DNA from 3 places in the Kushneria sp. Sum13 genome. Region 2 is predicted to be linked to each of the others. Evidence: predicted binding sites of a transcription regulator. Region 2 holds the regulator's gene; each other region holds the start of a gene.
What was found. Region 2 encodes FNR, which switches genes on or off when oxygen is low (the NO sensors DNR and NnrR bind a similar motif). Its sites were predicted from a motif close to TTGATNTANATCAA; they were not measured.
Positions count from the first base shown of each region.

Region 1: a site for FNR is predicted at 1,255-1,268, ahead of kdgD (5-dehydro-4-deoxyglucarate dehydratase). Genes of this name have one in related genera too.
Region 3: a site for FNR is predicted at 2,049-2,062, ahead of ACUN8C_RS00535 (OmpW/AlkL family protein). Genes of this name have one in related genera too.

Region 1 covers NZ_CP199847.1:1,456,221-1,460,620, forward strand. The annotation lists gene ACUN8C_RS06835 (L-talarate/galactarate dehydratase) at 32-1,156, shown strand; gene kdgD (5-dehydro-4-deoxyglucarate dehydratase) at 1,323-2,234, shown strand; gene ACUN8C_RS06845 (tripartite tricarboxylate transporter substrate binding protein) at 2,298-3,242, shown strand; gene ACUN8C_RS06850 (tripartite tricarboxylate transporter TctB family protein) at 3,260-3,775, shown strand; gene ACUN8C_RS06855 (tripartite tricarboxylate transporter permease) at 3,777-4,400, shown strand, end outside.
Region 2 covers NZ_CP199847.1:3,217,961-3,222,360, reverse strand. The annotation lists gene ACUN8C_RS14925 (ParA family protein) at 1-810, opposite strand, end outside; gene ACUN8C_RS14920 (alpha/beta fold hydrolase) at 859-1,752, shown strand; gene ACUN8C_RS14915 (DUF488 domain-containing protein) at 1,941-2,426, shown strand; gene fnr (fumarate/nitrate reduction transcriptional regulator Fnr) at 2,512-3,255, opposite strand; gene hemN (oxygen-independent coproporphyrinogen III oxidase) at 3,372-4,400, opposite strand, start outside.
Region 3 covers NZ_CP199847.1:112,045-116,444, reverse strand. The annotation lists gene ACUN8C_RS00545 (short-chain fatty acid transporter) at 1-743, shown strand, start outside; gene pcaDC (bifunctional 3-oxoadipate enol-lactonase/4-carboxymuconolactone decarboxylase PcaDC) at 777-1,949, shown strand; gene ACUN8C_RS00535 (OmpW/AlkL family protein) at 2,187-2,834, shown strand; gene ACUN8C_RS00530 (C40 family peptidase) at 3,073-3,597, shown strand; gene ACUN8C_RS00525 (DUF3298 domain-containing protein) at 3,653-4,400, shown strand, end outside.

The DNA of each region.
Region 1 (4,400 bases), 1.8 Mb from region 2:
TCAGGGTCGGTCCATGTGCCTTGGAGTCACCATGTCCTTTGATGCCATTTCCTCGATTACCTTCTCCCATGTCCTGTTACCGCTGGCCACGCCCATCAGTGATGCCAAGGTACTGACCGGTCGGCAAAAGCCGATGACCGAAGTTTCTTTTCTGTTTGCCGAGATCACCACGCGTGATGGCCATACCGGCATTGGCTTCAGCTATTCCAAGCGTGCCGGTGGCTATGCGCAGTATGCCCATGCCTGCGAAATTGCGCCGGCCATCATCGGCGAAGACCCCAGCGACATCGACAAGCTGTGGCAAAAGCTTGTCTGGGCCGGGGCATCGGTCGGGCGGGGCGGGGTCTCCACTCAGGCAATTGCCGCGATCGACATCGGGCTCTGGGATCTCAAGGCCAAACGAGCCGGCCTGCCGCTGGCCAAGCTGATCGGGGCGCATCGTGACTCGGTGCAGTGCTACAACACCTCCGGCGGCTTTTTGCATACGCCGATCGAGGAAGTGCTCAAAAATGCCACGCACTCGCTGGAAAGCGGCATTGCAGGCATCAAGATCAAGGTCGGTCAGCCCGACATGCGCATCGATCTGGAGCGGGTGGCCGCAGTGCGCGCTCACATCGGTGACAACGTGCCGCTCATGGTAGACGCCAACCAGCAGTGGGATCGCGCCAGCGCCCTGCGCTTTGGCCGCGCCATGGAAAAATACGAACTGGTCTGGATCGAAGAGCCGCTGGATGCTCACGACGCCGAAGGCCATGCCGCACTGGCGGCAGCGCTGGACACCCCGATCGCTACCGGTGAGATGCTCTCAAGCGTTGCCGAGCACGTCAGGCTCATCGAGCACCGCAGTGCCGATATCATTCAGCCCGACGCGCCGCGCATCGGCGGTATTACCCAGTTTTTGAAGCTGGCAACGCTGGCCTCTCAGGCCGGACTGCAGCTGGCGCCGCACTTTGCCATGGAAATCCACCTGCACCTGGCGGCGGCCTATCCCACCGAGCCCTGGGTCGAGCATTTCGACTGGCTGGCGCCGCTGTTCAATGAAGTTCTTGAAACCCGCAATGGTCGCATGATCGTGCCGGACCGCCCGGGCCTTGGCATTACCCTGACCGAGCAGGCGCGCAAGTGGACCATCGCCCATCAGACTTTCAGTGGCTGAGACCCGTAGTGTTTGAGACTTGCAGCGCTCGAAATCTGCAGGGCTTGAGGCCCGATTCGAGGGGCAGTCTATGCCCTTCGTATAATGGCTTTAAAAGTATGATGTATGACAAAGTAACGACAACGCTCCACCGCGCGGCGGGGCAGGCCAATCCAGAGGACCCATTATGACGTTTTCACGAGCTGACGTTACGCGTGCCGCAGGCGATGGCCTGCTTTCCTTCCCGGTCACGGACTTTGACAGCGCCGGTCAATTCGATGCCGAAAGCTATCGCAAGCGCATTGCATGGCTGCTCGAATACGAGATTTCCACGCTGTTTGTGGCCGGCGGCACGGGTGAGTTCTTTAACCTGGGCCTTGAAGAGTTCGGTGAAATCGTCCGGGTGGCCGTGGAAGAAACCGCCGGTCGCGTCCCTGTCATCGCCAGCGCCGGTCAGAGCATCACCATGGCCAAGGCGCACGCTGCCGCCGCCGAAGCCGCCGGTGCCGACGGTATCCTTTTGATGCCGCCTTATCTGACCGAGTGTTCACAGGAAGGCATCGTTGAATACGCTGCTGAAATCTGTAACGCCACCAGTCTCAATGTCATCTATTACAACCGTGCCAACGGCGCACTGGAAGCACAGGCCGTGAAAGCGCTGGCCGAGCGGTGCCCCAACCTGATCGGGCTCAAGGATGGTCGCGGTGATATTCAGTCACTCAATACCATCATCAAGACCGTGGGCGACCGCCTGATCTACATCGGTGGCGTACCGACGGCCGAAATATTTGCCGAAGCCTATCTGTCCATCGGCGTGAACACCTACTCCTCGGCAGTGTTCAATTTCGTGCCCGAGATGGCCGTGCATTTCTACAAGTCCCTGCGTGCCGGCGACCATGAAACCGTGGCGCGCCTGACCAGTGACTTTTTTATCCCCTTCATTGCCATGCGCGATACGTGTCGTGGCTATGCGGTCAGCCTCGTGAAGGCCGGTGCCGCTCAGGTGGGCTACCCGGCGGGCAACGTGCGTGCACCGCTGACAATGCCCAACGCAGAAGAAGTCGAGAAGCTCAAGGTGCTGATCGAGCGCGTTCGCTGATCATTCATAATCATGGGCTCGTACAGGTTGTGGCCTGTGCGGGCCGCCAGGGAGATCGATGACATGAAAAGATTACTGGGTGTACTGGGTGCCGCCACGATGCTGGCCAGCAGCATGAGCATGGCGGCTGACTATCCTTCCAAAAATATCGAATTCATTGTGCCCTGGTCGGCCGGTGGTGGCGCCGACAACGTGGTCCGCGCGCTGCAGCCGTCGCTTGAAAAGGCCCTGGGCGCCACGATCGTGGTGCGCAACCTGTCCGGTGGCGGCGGTGCGGTAGGCTTTTCACGGGCCGTGGCCTCCAAACCGGATGGCTATACCGTCACCATTCCGACCAATGCGACCTTTACGCTGGAAGGCCTGGGCAATGTGGCCTTCAAAAAGGACGATTTTGACTACATCGCTCGCGTACTGGTCGAGCCCTATGTGCTGGCCGTACGCAAAAACGATGCCTGGCAGGATCTGGACAGTATGAGCAGTGACCTCAAGTCCAGCGGCGAGCCGCTGCGCATTGGTGCTTCCGGGGTGGGGTCTTCCACACACATCGTCTCGCTGATGCTGGGCGAAGCGCTGGGACTCAATATCGAAGTCATTCCGTTTGATAGCGGCTCTGCAGCGGTCTCCGCGGCGATGGGTGGCCATATCGATGGCGTGGTCCTCAATCCTTCGGAAGTGATTTCGGCCATCAATGGTGATCGTCTGACTTCCATTGTGACCACTGGCGAAGAGCGCAGTAGCGCACTGCCGGACACGCCGACCATGGAAGAGTCCGGCCATGACTTCGAGCTTTCCCAGTGGCGAGGTATTGCCGCTCCGAAAGGGCTTGATCCGGCTATCGAGGCAAAGTGGGTCGAGGCCGTCAAGCAGGCCGTTGAAGATCCGCAGTTCCAGAAAGCCGCAAAAAGCATGGGCTCGGACATCAGCCCCCTGTATGGCGATGAGCTGGACCAATTCGTCGAAAGAACCTCCAAGCCCTTGATTGAAGAAGCCAAAGCGATCCGCCAGTAAAGCGGGAGGCATTTAAGATGGTCAAGACACGCAGTGATGCACTGTTTCATCTGGTGCTTCTGGCATTGGCGGGCTGGTTTTTGCAGCAGGCCTGGCATTTGCCGGCCAATGCCGCGGGGGGGAGTCTCTCCCCCGCATTTTTCCCTCGGGCCATTTCGTCAGCCATTGCCATTTTGCTGTTGATTTCGATGGTGCGGGGTCTGATGGCAGGGACATTGCTGGCACGTGAGTCCAGTGATGATGCCACCACCCCTCGGTGGGTGCCGATAGTGGGCTGGTGTGGCGTAGCGCTTTTGCTGGTGCTTTATGCCTCTCTGCTTGAGCCGCTGGGCTATGTGATCTCCACGGCGCTGTTTCTCTTTATATGCGTGGCCATGGTCAGCGTGTTGTCACGTCAGCCCGGCGAGAACATCGCCATTGGACGTGTGCTCATGCTGGCGCTGTTTTCTGCAGTGGTATCGGTCGCCATCTTCTTAATCTTCTCGGTGGGGTTCGAAATTGTGCTGCCCACCATCGGCGTGATGGGGGTATGACATGGGAGATTATGTAGAGGCACTCGGACTGGTCTTTCAGTGGCATGTGCTGCTGGTCATCGGTGGCGGTACGCTGCTGGGGCTGATCATGGGCGCGCTGCCGGGGCTTACGGCCGCCATGGCCATTGCGCTGCTATTGCCACTGACATTTGGCATGCCGCCGGTCATGGGCATGGGCATGCTGCTGGGTACCCTGTGCGGGGCCATCGCCGGTGGTTCGGTGTCGGCAACGCTTTTGAACATTCCCGGTACCCCCTCATCGGTGGCCACGACGCTGGATGCCTTCCCCATGGCGCGCCGGGGTGAGGCAGGCCGGGCGCTGGGCATCTGTATCGTGTCCTCGTTCATCGGCGGTATTTTCAGTGCCGTGGTACTGAGCCTTCTGGCCCCGCCCATTGCCGATTTTGCGCTGCGTTTCGGTCCTGCCGAATATTTTGCGCTGAGCGTCTTCGGGCTGGTCATTATTGCGTCCGTGTCCAGCAAGTCCCTGATCAAGGGCCTGGTGGCCGGTCTGATCGGGCTGCTGATTGCCACGATCGGGACCGATCCGGTGGCCGGTGTCCAGCGCTATACCTTTCATAACCTGTCACTGCTGACCGGCGTCAATCTGCTGCCGGCGCTGATC
Region 2 (4,400 bases):
GGCGGCGGCCGTACGCGGGGCAAACTGCGTCAGCGGCGCCTGATGGCTGCCCATCTGCTCGACCACGCTGGCATAGGGGATACTGGCCGAAAGATGCGTCGGCCACTGCTCCCGAAAGCCTGTCATGCTCTCCTGATGCAGCTTGCGCCGACGGTCCACCAGCGTCAGAAAGGGCCACACTGGAGTGGCGATGTGCGCATCGTCCAGATACTGCTGCAGCTGGGTCAGGGTTCTCATCGACAGTATTGTCGGGACGACCGGCACCAGCAGGGCATCGACACTGGAAAAGACCTGCTTTGACAGGGTGGTAAGGCCTGGCGGGCAATCCAGAATGATCAGGTCATAGTCCTCGCTGACCGTTTTAAGTACCTTGCGCAGGCGGCTCGCCTTGTGTCCTTCCAGCAGCATGTCCATCTCGCGGGATTCAGGGCTGGCCGGCAGCAGATCAAGATTGGCCATGTCGGTGTCACGAATGGTCTTCTCAAGCGAGGCCTTGCCCTGGATCAGCTTCTCCACGCCACCGCCGCGAATTCTGGGCTTGTTGCGCAGGTAAAAGGTGGTGGCCGCCTGCGGGTCGAGATCCCAGATCAGCACCCGCTGTTCGGCAAGGCTTGCCTGCGCGGCCAGATTGATGGCGGATGCCGTCTTGCCCACCCCTCCCTTGATACTGTAAATCGCCAGCATCTGCATATCCGCGTTCCTGTCGATGAGCCACAAATCATGGCGCTCAAGCTTGTGTCGGTGTGATGACAATTTGATGACATCGGTCGGCATCGGTATGCCGGTATGGGCGGTGATGATCCATGTCATGATAGGCGCATGATGGCGGAAGGCAGTCAGATAATCAGAGGTAATGACATGGATAGTGATGTGACAGAAGAGACGCTTCACTGGGAGTGGGGTGGCATGCCCATCGAGGTCGGCGTAACCCGTCGCGGGCAGGGACCTGAAGTGCTGATGCTGCCGGCGCTGTCGAGCATTTCGACGCGCCACGAAATGGACGCCCTGCAGGCCATGCTTGCCGAGCGCTTTACCACCGTGTCGGTGGACTGGCCGGGGTTTGGCGACCGCCCGCGCCCCTTCATGGAGGCCGAACCGGGTATGCTGACGGCCTTTATCGATCACCTGCTCGATGAGGTCGTCTTTCTGCCCGAGATGATCGTTGCCGCCGGCCACGGTGCGGGCATGGTCATCCGACATCTTGAGGAGCATCCCGACGCCGCCGACCGGCTGGTGTTGATGGCGCCGACCTGGCGTGGGCCGCTGCCGACCATGGCCGGTGAGCACAAGCCCTGGTTTGGCCATCTGCGTGCCTGGTTTGATCGCCCGGTCATCGGTGCGGGCATCTATCGTCTCAACGTCAGCAACTGGTTTATACGGCGCATGGCCGGCGAGCACGTGTATGAAGCATCGAACTGGCTATCGGGTGAGCGTCTGGCGGCCAAGCGTCGCGTGGCCCGTACGCCCGGAGCCCGCCATGGCTCAATTCGCTTTGTGACCGGGGCCGTGGACCCCTTCAATAGTCGTGAGGCCTGTGTGGCGGCGCTCGGGGGCGCCAGTGCTCGCACGCTCCTGATCATGAGCGAGAAGATGCCACCGCGCTCTCGCGCTGAAATGCAGGCCATGGGCGCGCTGCCCCGGGTCGATACCGTGTCCCTGTCTCATGGGCGACTGTCGGTGCATGAAGAGTTCCCTGATGAGGTGGCCAGGGCCATCCTTGCGTGGCTGGATAGCCCACAACAGTACGACTGATTTTGGCAGGCGGTCGGGGCAGGGGGTCACCCATGCGATGATGGGGCATGAGAAATCATGATCAGCGCTGACTGTGCCGAGCCGTCCCTGGCGAGTGAAACGACCTGGCACCCGGTGTATTCTTGGCAGGCTGACACCTCAAAAGAAGAAGAGCTTTCAGCTCTGGGAACATGATTTCAGGGGGTAATATGCTTATTGGCGATGTCCGCCTCAAGCGCGTCTATCAGCACTCGACCCAGCAGGATGGCGCGCGCTGGCTGGTGGATCAGGTTTGGCCGCGTGGCAAGCGCGAAGAGGAGCTTTCGGTCGAGCAGTGGTATCGCGCCGTGGCACCTTCCCGTCGCCTGCGCCATGCCTGGGAAAGCGGGCGAATCGATCGCACGACCTTTGAGCGCCGCTATCGTCTGGAGCTTAATCCGGGCGACCTTGAGCCGCTGCTGGATCAGGCACGTCAGCGCCGGCTGACGCTGGTCAGTGCCGTACGCGATCTGGAAAGCTCACATCTGCCCATTCTGCGCGAGGTCATTCTCGAGGCACTGCGTGGTGAGGGTGTGATCGGTGAGACTGAATCGGTTGGGGTTGAACCCGAGCCGATGGTCACCGAGCCTGACTCGGTGATCGCCGAGCCTGACTCGGTTGTTAGTGAACCTGAATCGGTGGCCGGCACGCATTGAGTCGAGGGCCACAGGAACAGCAAAACGCTCCGACATGATCGGGGCGTTTTTTTATTGCCTGCAGGACGGGCAGGGGACAAAGGCGTCAGGCCCGCTGCTGCTGGCTGCAACAGGGGGCGACGATACCGGCGCGCTCGCCCAGTGCTGCCATGTCCAGAATCTCCACGTGGCGACCCTGGATATTGAGCAGCCCCTGCTGCTGGAATCGGCCCAGCACGCGGCTGATGGTTTCAATCGCAAGCCCCAGGTAGGTGCCGATATCGCTGCGTGACATCGGCAGGCGAAAGCGCTCGGCGCTGTGGCCACAACGATCAAAGCGCACCGAGAGATTGCGAAAGAAGCTGGCCAGACGCTCATCGGCCGTTTTGCTGGATAACAGGCGCATCAGGCGGCGATCATCGACGATTTCGCGGCTCATGCAGCGATAGAGCTGATGGCGAAGCTCCGGCAGATGCTCCGAGAGGCTTTCCAGACGCTTGAAGGGGATTTCGCAGACCGTGGTGCGCTCCAGCGCGGTCAGAAAGCCCGGATGGACGGCGCTGTCGATGCTGTCCAGACCGACCAGCTCGCCGGGCAGATAAAAACTGGTGATCTGTTCCTCGCCGTCGGCCTCGATGATGGTCTGCTTGAGGCTGCCACTGCGTACGGCGTAGACATTTTCAAACGCCTCGCCCTGCATGTAGAGCGTCTCGCCGCGCGTCAGCGGCGCGCGTCGTCGCACAATCGTGTCGAACTGCTCAACATCGTCAAGAGACAGGGAAAGCGGCAGGCACAGGGAGCTCAATGAGCAGGTCTGACAGCGCGTCTGGTGAAGATGAGAGGTGTTCATTGGCCTGGCATGTTCCTGTGCGTGTGAGTGGTGTGCCGGGCGCTGTCGTGATGAACCATGCCCGTGTCCCGGGGCTCAACGAGGGCGTTATGCCCTCGTTGAGCCCTCCCGGTCTTCTAAAGAAGCCGAGAGAACTGCTGACGATGTTCGGCCGAAAGATGCGTATCGAAGCTCATGGCCAGCTGGCGAATCAACAGTCTTCCCATGGGGGTCACCATAAGCGAGTGCTTATCATATTCGATGAGGCCGTCTCGCCGAAAGGTGGCAAGCCTTTCAAACACATTGGCGAAATAGTATGACGCCCTGATGCCAAAGTCGGCTTCGATGGCCTCAAAATCCAGACGCATGTCACACATCAAACGATGAATCACATGGCGGCGCAGCCGGTCATCCCCGCTCAGACGTACGCCGCGGCAGGTCGCCAGCTGCCCGTTATCGATGGCCGCCTGCCAGGTCTCCAGCTGTGCGGCGTTCTGTGCGTAGACATCATCGACCTGGCTGATGGCCGACACGCCCAGGCCCACCAGGTCACACCGGGCATGAGTGGTGTAGCCCTGGAAGTTGCGCTGTAGCTGTCCTTCACGCTGTGCCACGCTCAGACTGTCATCCGGTCGGGCAAAGTGATCCATGCCGATATGGACATAGCCCGCCTGCGTCAGCTTCTCCACCGTCATGCACTGGATGGCCAGGCGAGTGGCCGTGTCCGGAAGATCGGCACTGTTGATGCGCCGCTGGGGCAGAAAGCGCTCGGGCAGGTGGGCATAGTTGAAAATGGACAGCCGTGCCGGCGCCATGTCGATCACCTGATCCAGCGTGTCGGCAAAACTTGCCACGCTCTGATGCGGCAAGCCGTAGATCAGGTCCAGATTCAGCGAGCGAAACCCCAGCCGATGCGCCTCATCGATCAGATTTTCACTCAGCTCGCGTGGCTGGACTCGGTTGATCGCCTTTTGCACGCGCACGTCCAGATCCTGTACGCCAAGACTCAGTCGGTTAAAGCCCAGTGACTGCAGATGCCGCAGGGTATAAACGTCGGCCTCGCGAGGGTCGATCTCGATGGCAAAATCGCGGTCGGGATGGGTGGAAAGATTGAAATGTGCGCCCAGCTGGTCCATCAGCCGGCTCATCTGGTCCAGATCGAGAAA
Region 3 (4,400 bases), 610 kb from region 2:
TGCTGCTGGCGTTTTTCGCCCGCCAGCGACAGCCCGAAAACATCGTCACCCTGCAGATGACCGACAACGCCAGCGCCGAGCCCGCTGCGCAGGCGGACGAGGGTGACGGCACGCCGTCGGATCGCATTGAGCGCAGCCGCCTGCCGACCCTGTTTCTGGGCGCCATGGCGGCGCTCTATCTGGTTGCTCAGGCCGCCGCCGGCAGCTTCAGCATCGATCTCAATACCGTGATCATCTTCTTTCTGGCGCTGGGGCTTTTGCTGCATCGCAGCCCGAAGGCCTATCTGGGCGCGGCGGAAAAAGGCGTCAGCGCCGCCCGCGGCATCATCGTGCAGTTTCCGCTCTATGCCGGCATCGCGGGCATGATGACCGGCTCCGGGCTGGTCACGCATTTCTCGGAGGCCGTCATTTCGGTGGCCACGCCGGCGACCTTCCCCGTTCTGACCTTTCTGTGCGCCGGCATCGTCAACTTCTTCATCCCTTCCGGCGGCGGACAGTGGGCCATTCAGGGGCCGATCATGATGGAAGCCGCCGCTGCCATCGGCGCCGACCCGGCCCGCACCATCATGGCCTTCACCTGGGGCGACGGCTGGACCAATCAGATTCAGCCGTTCTGGGCCCTGCCGCTGCTGGGCGTGGCCGGGCTTTCAGCGCGCGACATCATGGGCTATCTCATCATCTGGCTGGTCATTTCGGGGCTGGCCATCGGCGGCGTGTTCGCCACGCTGGCCGTGCTGGGCTAGGCCAATACGCCATCGAATCATCAGGAGAGACACATGACATTCATGGAGCATCAGGGCCGTACCATCGCCTGGCGTCTGCTGGGCCCGCAAGCGGCGCCGCTGGTGGTGCTCGCCCATCCGCTGGGCATGAGCCAGAGCGTCTGGGATGAGGTGCTGCCCACCCTTTTGAGCCGCTATCGCGTCCTGACCTGGGATCTGCCGGGCCACGGCGGCAGCGCCCCCGCCACCGGAGCCCTGACGCTTGAGTCGCTGACCGATGAGCTGCTCGCACTGGTGTCCAGCGCCGGTGCCGAGTGCTTTCACTTTATCGGCACCTCGATCGGCGGCGCGCTGGGCCAGCATCTGCTGGTGCAGCATTCCGAGCGTCTGGCCAATGTGGTACTGACCAACACCGGCGCCACCATCGGCACGCCGGAGAACTGGCATGCCCGCGCAAAGCGCGTCCGCGATGAAGGGCTGGCGGCCATGGCCGGTGAGCTGGCGCCCCGCTGGTTCAGCGCCACTACCCGCGACAACGCAGCGCTGGTGGAAGGCTGGCGCGCCCAGCTCGCCCGCACCGATGATGAAAGTTATGCGCGGCTATGCGAGATGCTGGCCGGCTTTGACATGCGAGGTGCCCTCAGGGAAAGCGCCGAACGCGACGGCCTCTATCTGCTCGGTGGCAGCGATGATCTCTCCACACCGCCGGAAACCCTTGAGGCGCTGGCGGAGGTTTTGAAGGCACCACCGCTGGAGATTCTGGCCGGCGCCGGCCACGTGCCCTCGGTCGAACAGCCACAGGCCGTGGCACAGCGGCTCATGACCTGGCTTGGCACCCGTGCTGGCAACACTGGTCTTCACGGCGTTACCTATGATGAGGGGCTTGAGACCCGCAAGCGCGTGCTCGGCGCCGAGCATGTCGAGCGCGCTTCCAGTAACGCCACCACACTGGATCAGCCGTTCCAGCAGATGATCACCCGCTTTGCCTGGGGTGAGCTGTGGGGCAGTCAGGATCTGTCCGTCACCCAGCGTAGTCTGATCACGCTGGCGATTCTGGCCGCGCTCGGGCGCGATGGCGAGCTGGTACTGCATTTGAAGACCGCGCATCGCACCGGGGTCAGCGAGGCGGAACTGCGCCAGGCCCTGATGCACGTGGCCACCTATGCCGGCGTGCCGGCGGCCAACCACGCCTTTGGGCTGGCGAAACAGCACGGCTGGGGCGAATAACCGCCCCTCTCCTGCCTGCCATCAAAACTCTCCTGCGCAGTCTAATCCATCCACCGGCGCCCTGAAGCCGGTGGGCGGAAACAATCCGTCACACCTCTTTTGACGTGCGTCAATAAATGAACAGCGTTCGCCTGGCACAATGGTGTCAGGCACTTACAGGGATCGGGTCGGGTGCATCACGCCTGGAGGGGGAGCCCGAACCACTTCAGAAAAAACCTGTTCAGGGGAACCAGACACATGCGCGCGCTGCCGCTTATTTCCATTGCCGCTCTGGCACTCGGGGTGACCGTGGGTACAACTGCCCAGGCTGCTGAATCCACTTACGGTCAGGGCGATTTCTTCACCCGCGCCGGCCTTGCCAAGGTGTCACCGAAAGATGACAACGGTGATTACGATTCACTCGGCGTGGACAAGGTCGACGTCAAGGACGGTCGCGGGTTCGCGATCACCTTTGGCTATCGCTTTCTCGACCAGTGGGGCGTGGAACTGCTGGCCGCGCAGCGCATCAAGCATGACTTCAATCTCGACGGTGACAAGGGCGGCTCGGTCAAGCACCTGCCCCCGACGCTGACGCTGCAGTATTACCCGCTGGGCGGCACCGATGCCCGCGTACAGCCCTATGTCGGCGCCGGCATCAACTACACCCGCTTCTCGGCGGAAAGCGTCGACATCGATGGCGCCAGCATGGACATGGACAATTCCTGGGGCTGGGCCGGTCAGGTCGGTGTGGATCTGTTGATCAATGATCACTGGGCCATCAACGCCGCGGCCTGGTATCTGGACATCGACTCCAACGTGACCGCCAGCGCCGGCGGCGAGACCTACAAGACGCACCTGGACATCGACCCGGTCGTCATCATGAGCGGCATCAGCTACCGCTTCTGATCCAGAAAACCCTACCCTTTTTGCACCGCTCTCTCGACCGGTGCTGACCCGACGGTTTCGGCCTGCCGTCGGGTTTTTTTATGTTTATTGTCCGGTCATGGTCGTGTTTTATTACCCTGACAGGGTCTAAAACGGAAGCGCACTTCAACACCTTCCCATCTCTACGCAAGCCAGGACTCGAAAAGACGGGACACTCGCGGTTAATATCGAAACATTTGCTGCCCATCGGAATCTGCTCATGTCACTGTCCGCTGCCTTTTGCCTTCTCCGGCGCCCGATACGACGCCTGCGCGAGGTGTCCCTGCTGATCACTCTTCTCTGGCTGGCCGGCTGTGCCGGCAACCCCGAGATGCAGACCAGTGACATGATGGGCCCGATTTCCGAGCAGCAGGATCTCTCGATCGAGCGGGTGCTGGTCATGAATTACGCCCGCGACGCGCTGGGCACCCCCTATCGCTATGGCGGCACGACCCCCGCCGGCGTGGACTGCAGCGGCCTGACCCAGGCAAGCCTTCAGGCCGCCGGTATCGAAATCCCCCGTACCTCGCAGCAGCAGTTTGATGGCCTTGAGCACATCGAGCGCGCCCGCCCGGGGGATCTGATGTTTTTTGGCTCAAAAGGCAGCGTCAGCCACGTGGGGATCTACATGGGCAACAACCAGATGATCCACGCCCCCGGCAGCGGGCGTCAGGTCACCATCGCAGGCCTCGACAAGCGTTACTGGCGCAGCCACTACCGCGGTGCCGCGGCCCCGGCACCCTGACCCCCTTGACGACCATCGTCTCCCAGAACCATCGCCCCTTAAGAAAGGAAGCCCCATGACTCTTTCAACACGCTATCGGTGGCTGGCCGTGCCGGCCCTGTTATTGACGCTGACCGCCTGTGATCAAAACGGTGATGACCAGAGCGTCGATCAGCCCGACGCTGCGCAGCCGTCCAGCGAGACCGCCGACACGCAAAAGCCGCAGGAAGGCCTGTCACCGACCTTCGTCAATCGCACGATCAAGGCGCCGGACTGCGAAGGCGATGACTGCGCCAGCGTGGAAATTCACATGATCAGGTTCGACAACGACCCGGCCCTGTCCAGTGAACTGGAACGTCGCCTGGTGCGGATGGGCAACCCGATCAGCGAGTCAGGGGTGGACAAGGACGCCCTGCCCGCCACTTTGGACGCCTACGCCGAAGATTTTTTCGATCAAAGTGCCCAGGCCAACGCCGACAGCGACCATCCGCGCCCTTATTACACGACCCTGGAAGCCAAAGAGATCGGCCATCACGACGACCTGCTGGTTCTCGAGCTTCAAAGCTATGTCATGACCGGCGGTGCTCACGGCATGCCGGGCACCGACTACATGGTCATCGATGAAAAGACCCGCCAGGTCGTGACGCTGGACGACATGCTGCAGGACGGGCAAAAGCCGGCCTTCGAGGCGGCATTGAAAAACGCCTGGCAGCGCTGGATGAAAGACAGTGAGGCGGGCAAAACGCTCGACCCCATCAACTGGCCGTTCTCGCCCAGCGATAACGCTGCTCCGCTTGAGGACAACATGGCGGTCACCTATGGTC